2 regions of the Sinorhizobium mexicanum genome follow, and region 1 is predicted to be linked to the other one. Evidence: predicted binding sites of a transcription regulator. Region 1 holds the regulator's gene; the other holds the start of a gene.
What was found. The regulator LexA, encoded in region 1, represses DNA repair genes until DNA is damaged. The targets are predictions, from matches to a motif close to TGTTCNNNNTGTGTTCNG.
Positions count from the first base shown of each region.

Region 2: a site for LexA is predicted at 1,658-1,675, ahead of dinB (DNA polymerase IV). Genes of this name have one in related genera too.

Region 1 covers NZ_CP041238.1:2,022,225-2,025,635, reverse strand. The annotation lists gene FKV68_RS09615 (LysR family transcriptional regulator) at 1-738, shown strand, start outside; gene lexA (transcriptional repressor LexA) at 917-1,636, shown strand; tRNA gene FKV68_RS09605 (tRNA-Cys) at 1,991-2,064, opposite strand; gene FKV68_RS09600 (hypothetical protein) at 2,228-2,521, opposite strand; tRNA gene FKV68_RS09595 (tRNA-Asn) at 2,661-2,735, shown strand; gene FKV68_RS09590 (SMR family transporter) at 2,810-3,166, shown strand; gene FKV68_RS09585 (SMR family transporter) at 3,163-3,411, shown strand, end outside.
Region 2 covers NZ_CP041239.1:119,632-123,042, reverse strand. The annotation lists gene FKV68_RS20665 (Y-family DNA polymerase) at 1-933, opposite strand, end outside; gene FKV68_RS20660 (ImuA family protein) at 848-1,609, opposite strand; gene dinB (DNA polymerase IV) at 1,958-3,046, shown strand; gene FKV68_RS20650 (3'-5' exonuclease) at 3,304-3,411, opposite strand, start outside.

The sequences.
Region 1 (3,411 bases):
CGGCGCATTGCGGCCGAGATGCGCAAGATGGAGAGCGATATCAAAGCGCTCCGCACGCTCGGCTCGGGCGAGATCAACGTCGGCGCTCCGCTTGGCCCCGACAGCCGCACGCTGGCATTCGCGATCCTCAGACTTGTGACTGACGAGCGGCGCCTCACCATCAACATCGCCAATGGTACCCGCAGCGACCTGATCCGTCCCTTGCTTCTCGGGGATCTCGATTTCCTGATCGCCACCCTCTTCGAGCCAGAGGATCTTCCGCCCGATGTCGAACAGAGCGAACTCTATCTCGATTCCATGATCCTCGTCGTACGCGCCGGTCACCCCATGCTCGAGGGCCACCAGATCGAGCTCAGCGAACTGACGCAGTATCCTTGGGTGGTACTGACCGGCAACCGCGATCTCGAAGGCGCGCTCCGCAAGCTTGTCGGTACCGAATTCAATAAATCGGTATTGCGCAGCGGCTCTCCGATGTTCGTCAAGAACATTCTTCAGAAGAGCGAGTTCATCGGCCTTGTGCGCCAGGACGCCGTGCGCATCGAGCTCGAGACCGGTTCGTTGGTCGAGATCGACATATCCGCTCAGCTCGACATCCACGAGCTCGTGCCACCGCAAAAGGTGGGGCTGATCTTCCGATCGGACGTCTCGATTCCGGTCGCGAGCCAGGCCCTGATCCAGGAGATCACGGCGGCGGCGCGCACAAACCCCGACGCCCTTACCAAGCTGACGAAAATATAAGACCGGAAGCGCGACCCTGCCCTTTTGCGGACGGCGAGGCAGTCGGCGGAACGGTCGACGCGTCTCCACAGGAATTCGCGATAGCCAGATATTCACGGAATTTTAGGCACTTGCGGAACACATATGGAACAGATAGTGTCTGTTCTTGATTTGTTTCGCGATTCTGGAGTGACGCGCCATGCTAACCCGCAAGCAGCAGGAATTGCTTCTGTTCATTCACGAACGAATGAAGGAATCCGGGGTGCCGCCGTCCTTCGACGAGATGAAAGACGCACTGGACCTCGCCTCCAAGTCGGGCATCCATCGGTTGATCACCGCGCTTGAAGAGCGCGGGTTCATTCGCCGTCTTCCCAATCGGGCGCGCGCACTAGAAGTCATCAAGCTGCCCGAGGCCTACACGGCGAACCCGCAGCCTCGGCGTGGCTTCTCGCCAAGTGTGATCGAAGGCAGCCTGGGCAAGCCACCTGCCGCGCCTGCCGCCACAGCCAAATCGGCGTCGCCGAGCGATACTGCATCGGTTTCAGTGCCGGTCATGGGGCGAATCGCAGCCGGTGTCCCGATTTCCGCGATCCAGAACAACACACACGATATTTCCGTCCCGATGGAGATGATCGGCAGTGGCGAACACTACGCGCTCGAGATCAAGGGCGACTCGATGATCGAGGCGGGCATCTTCGACGGCGATACCGTGATCATTCGGAATACGAGCACGGCCAATCCCGGCGACATCATCGTTGCACTTGTGGATGACGAAGAGGCAACCCTCAAGCGGTTCCGCAGAAAAGGCGCGTCCATTGCGCTCGAAGCGGCCAACCCGGCCTATGAAACGCGTATATTCGGGCCGGACCGCGTCAAGATCCAAGGCAAGCTCGTCGGCCTTATTCGCCGCTATCACTAATTGAGCCGGGCTATTGCCCGGCAAAAGTCGGGCACCGCGATCCGACTTGCGCAGGCCAGCGGGCGCCTACAGAGCCCTGCGTCTTATCGCACCGCAACGGTCGCTGTAGCACTGAATTGCTGCATGTCTTTGTCCTTAAGTCGAGGTCGACTCAAGGACAAAGACATGCAGTAGAAAATCACGCTGCAACTTTGGGCGGCCAAGCGAACGGCCTTTACAGCCTTAGGCGCCGATCGCGTTCATGACAGCACCGATCGCCGCGAAGCGCGTTTGCGCGCCGAACGACTGTGCCGTCAGCCAAACAACAAAGCGTCTGCCTACGCACTTGTCATTGATTTTCTTGAAATAAAGCTTTGGAGGCCTCGCCCGGAATTGAACCGGGGTACAAGGATTTGCAGTCCTCTGCGTCACCACTCCGCCACGAGGCCTCACACGCCCGATCGATCAAGCGATGGCCGGCGTTTAGAACGAATCTATGAGGAGTGCAAGGGGGAGTGGTCCGAAAAAGGGTGGGACGACGCGAGGTCATCCCCGTTCTCCGCAGCGTTCCGACAATGCGGCCCCTGGCGCTCCGCTGCCGCATGTGCCCTTTCAGGATTTGTCGGAAGAATTTTGCTGGCCGCGCCAGCGCGCCCACCAGACCGCCAGCTTGCGGCGACGGCGGCGGATTGCGGGTATGTCGTGAGAAAGCACGAGCAGTCCCAGAGGAATCATCCAGAAGCCTAGTACCGGCAGAAAACCCAGCAGTCCGCCCAAGACAAGGAGCGTGCCAAAGAGAATCCGCAGCACCGGCGAGTCGGGCAAGTTCATACGCCATTTGCCGAGGACGAGTTCGTGCGTCTGCGGATCAATGCCGAAATGCCGTTCTTTCCTGTCGTTCGTCATTATTGCTCTTTCATACTCCTCCCCAGAATTGGGGCCTTCTCCACAGCCTCGCAACCGACGTTGTCATTTTTTTTGAAAAACCGCTTGGCAAATCGAAAAAGCATTTGTATTAGCAGCCTCACTTCTGCGGCGCAGATGATCCCTGGTAGCTCAGCGGTAGAGCACTCGACTGTTAATCGATAGGTCGCCGGTTCGAATCCGGCCCGGGGAGCCAGTTTCAAAGAGCCATTCGCGGCGAAGGCCCGAATGGCTCTTTTCGTTTGTCGGTATAGTCTCTGAAGGTTCCTCATGCGTGTTGCATGGCTTTTCCTGATTCTCGCAATCACGACAGAGGTCGCCGGTCTCACCGCGATGAAGGCTGCTTCCGCCTCCGGCTCCTATGTCGGGCATGCGATCATGTACGCCTCGATCGCGCTCTCATACGTGTTCCTTGCCAAGGCCGTGAAGACGATCTCCGTCGGCGTCGCCTATGCCATCTGGGAAGGGTCCGGTGTCGCCCTCATCACGCTTGTCTCCGTGTTCGTCTTTGGCCATGTGCTGAGCGGTCGCGAGATGCTGGGCCTGTCAATGGCTATCGTCGGAATACTGCTTGTCAACGCCGGTGAGGTGCCGGAAGAGGAAGCGGAGGGAGAAGCAGCCCGATGAGCGCAGACGGCTTCTATTTCGCTTTCGCGGTTATGGCGGGCATCCTCGACGTCGCAGCGAATCTGGCGTCCACGAAGTCGAACGGCTTCGCGCGGCGCGGTTGGGGGGTGCTTTCGATTCTCCTGGTACTTGCCGCATTCGCGCTGCTCGCCGAAGCGATCAAAGGTATGGAACTTGCCATCGCCTATGCAGTGCTCGGCGCGACCGGCATCTTCGGCACAGCGATCTGCGGGCGCCTCTTCTTC
Region 2 (3,411 bases), on a different replicon from region 1:
CCTGCCGTCGCGAACCGGCCGGGCGGTCCCGGCACGGATTGCCTGATAGGTGTTGTCGACGCGGTGAAACAGGAGATCGAGGCGGCGGACGCCGAGGCCTTTCTCCTCCAAAACGTGACAAAGCTGATCCACCAGTCTGGCGGTGTAGCGCGAGATCGTCTCGGCCGCGCCGATCGGCTCACCGAAGGCGCGGCGGACTTCGATGAGATCGGGCGTGCGCATAGGGTCGATAGGTTCGGCGACCCGCCCCATTGCCTGGTCGATCCGGCGGCCGAGCTCCGGTCCGAAACGAAGTGCAAGCGGCGCACGGGGCTGGCTGGCGACCTCGCCGACGGTATCAAAACCGAGCGCCCGAAGACCGTCGGTAACGGCACTATCGAGACGTAGGGCGGTGATCGGCAACCGATGCAGGACGTCCACGTGCCGGCCCGGCGGAATGACGAGGGTGGGGTTAGCCCGGAACCGGGCACCGGCATGCGCCGCACCCCAGGTGTCAGCGACAGCCGCACGCGCAGCAATGCCGGAGTGACAAAAGCGATTGACCATTCCCGACAGCATTAACTCCTCGCCACCATGCAGATGATCGGCGCCGGTCGTGTCTATGACCAGACCGTCCGGCGGATCGGCGGCAACGATCGGCGCGTAGCGTTGCAGCGCCCAGAGCGCCAGGCGTTCGAGCGCCTCGACGTCTGCGGCCGGGTCGGCATCCATAACGACGAGTCCGGAAACGCGAGCCTGCGCCTTGCTTGCCGGCATGCCGACGCGCAGACCCGCGGCAAATGCGGCGCTGTCGACGGCCACGACACTGCGCCGCCGCTGCTGGCGGCCGATCAGAACGAACGGCGTCTCAGGCGGAGGCGCGGCGTCGCCCAATTTCCTTCTGAGGCGATCCGTGGACCAGGTCGGAAGGAAGAGCGATACGACCCTTGGCATCTGGGGCCTCCACTTCGAAATCAGCACTTTCACCGGCGCGACAGCGGATCAGTTCGAGAAGCCATCGGGCACGGCCGACCCCTGGGACCGGCAAGGGAGCGGACGGCAACACCGAAACCCGCCAACGGGTGACCGATGCCGTCGGCTGCCCGAAATCTGATGCCTCGGTCTGGCGCCGCCAGCGGCGCACGGCAATGCCGATGGTGCCGGAACTTTCCGCCGCAAGCTTCAGGCGGCGCGAGGCTGTCATCGAAAGGCGCGCGAGCTCGCCGACGACGGCGCCCAGGCCGCCATGGCGCAGTCCCTCCTCAATGCAGGAAAGCAGCGCCTTTTCGTCACCGGCCTCGACATAGATGACGCGGCCGGGCGGCAGGCCCGCCTGTGCGAGCGCTGGCGCAAAGAGATCGGCGCGTGTCACGCACCAGAGCACCTTGCCCTTGGTGCGCGCGGCTATGCCGGCGGCAAACAGCGCGGCGGCCGCGCCGTCGATTGCGCCATTGCCGCCACCGGCGACTTCATGCAGCGCACCCAGAGCCAACCCGCCTCCCGGAAGACGGTCGTCGATCGCCGCAACACCGAAAGGTAGCACCGTGCGATCGCGTGCCACTCCGCCCTCCAGCCGCTCGATACGCTGGCGCAGACCGGCGATAACAGGATTGACGGCGTGATCACGCATGCTAATTGGCGCCTCCTTCAGGCATTGCAACAATTGGAACTGCTGATATGTTCCCTATTTGTTCTCAAATCGAAAGAGAGTCAATCAACCGCGAAGGGACTCTTTTGGGTGAAACAGCCGCTGGGCTGCAGGCATGGCGGCGCGATTTCGGGTTCGCCTACGAAAACAACGGAATTGCGAAACGAGGATCTGCGCCGGTCGAAACTTTTGATGCGCCACAGAGGCATGATAGTCCGGTTAACTGGCCCACCAATCCCGATGCGGTTTCGGGTAAGATATGCGGCAGCAACATGAGAGGAACGGATGATCGCGCGAGGGCCGGATGGTGATGGCAGGAGCGAAGTGGGCATGGTTCCTTCCACTCACGGCCGCCTGCGCAAAATCATCCACATCGACATGGATGCATTCTATGCCTCGGTCGAACAGCGCGACAATCCGGAGCTCCGTGGCAAACCGGTCGCCGTCGGCTATCCGGAAGCGCGCGGCGTGGTGGCGGCCGCGAGCTACGAGGCCCGCAAATTCGGCGTTCATTCGGCAATGCCGTCGGTCACCGCCAAGCGCAAATGCCCTGACCTGATTTTCGTGCCGCACCGCTTTGACGTCTACCGGTCAGTGTCGCGGCAGATTCACGCGATCTTTGCCGAGTACACGACCCTGATCGAACCGCTGTCGCTCGATGAGGCCTATCTCGACGTCACCGAAAACCTGAAGGGCGTGGAGCTCGCAACCGAGATCGCCGAGGAGATCCGTGCCCGCATCAAAGCCGAGACGGGCCTCACCGCGTCGGCCGGCGTCTCCTACAACAAGTTCCTCGCCAAGATGGCCTCCGACCAGCGCAAGCCCGATGGCCTGTTCGTCATCACGCCGAAACACGGTCCCGCCTTCGTCGAGGCGCTTCCCATTAAGAAGTTCCACGGCGTCGGACCGGCGACGGCTGAGAAGATGAAGAGGCTCGGGATCGAGACCGGCGCCGATCTCAAGGCGCGTGATCTCGCCTTCCTGCAGCGGCATTTCGGAAAATCGGGACCATATTTCTACTGGATCGCCCGCGGTATCGACGAACGTGAGGTCAGGCCCGACCGCACCCGGAAATCCATCGGCGCCGAGGATACGTTCCGGGAGGACATACATGATCTCGAGACCGCCCGTGCCGGTCTCATGCCGCTGATCGACAAGGTCTGGCGCTACTGCGAAGCCAACGGCATCCGCGGCAAGACCGTGACGCTCAAGGTGAAGTGGTCAGATTTCACGCAGATCACCAGGAGCAAGACCACCACCGCACCGGTCCCGAGCGCGGCCGAAGTCGCCGACATCGTAGACCTGTTGCTGTCGCCACTCTTTCCTGCGCCTAAGGGGATTCGACTGCTCGGCGTAACGCTTTCGTCTCTCGATACGGTGGACAACAGGAACGAGCCGCAACTCGCCTTTGCGCTTTGATGCACTCTGCCTGACCAGAAACGAAAAAGCCTGCCGCGGGAGGAGGTGCGGCAGGCTTTTCCAAAAGAACCGATCAGCACCCCGGGAGGAGGAATGGGCGCTGATCCCGCAAACGACCTTGGGAGGAGGAGAAGGTCATTTACACATCGAAGTCCTGCGGGAGGAGGTGCATCGCTTCGATAGACCTAACTATACAATGATCCCGCCCGGATCGTAGGACGGAATTCGCAATCCAGCCATGCGCGAAGCGAAGGTCCTCAAGCCCTGAAGCGGTCGAAGGCGGTCAGCCGCTTGATCGGCGGGTCGGCCTCGTCCCAGTGGTAGATTTCCGATCGGAGATAGCGAAGCTCGTTGTCGAGCGCGTC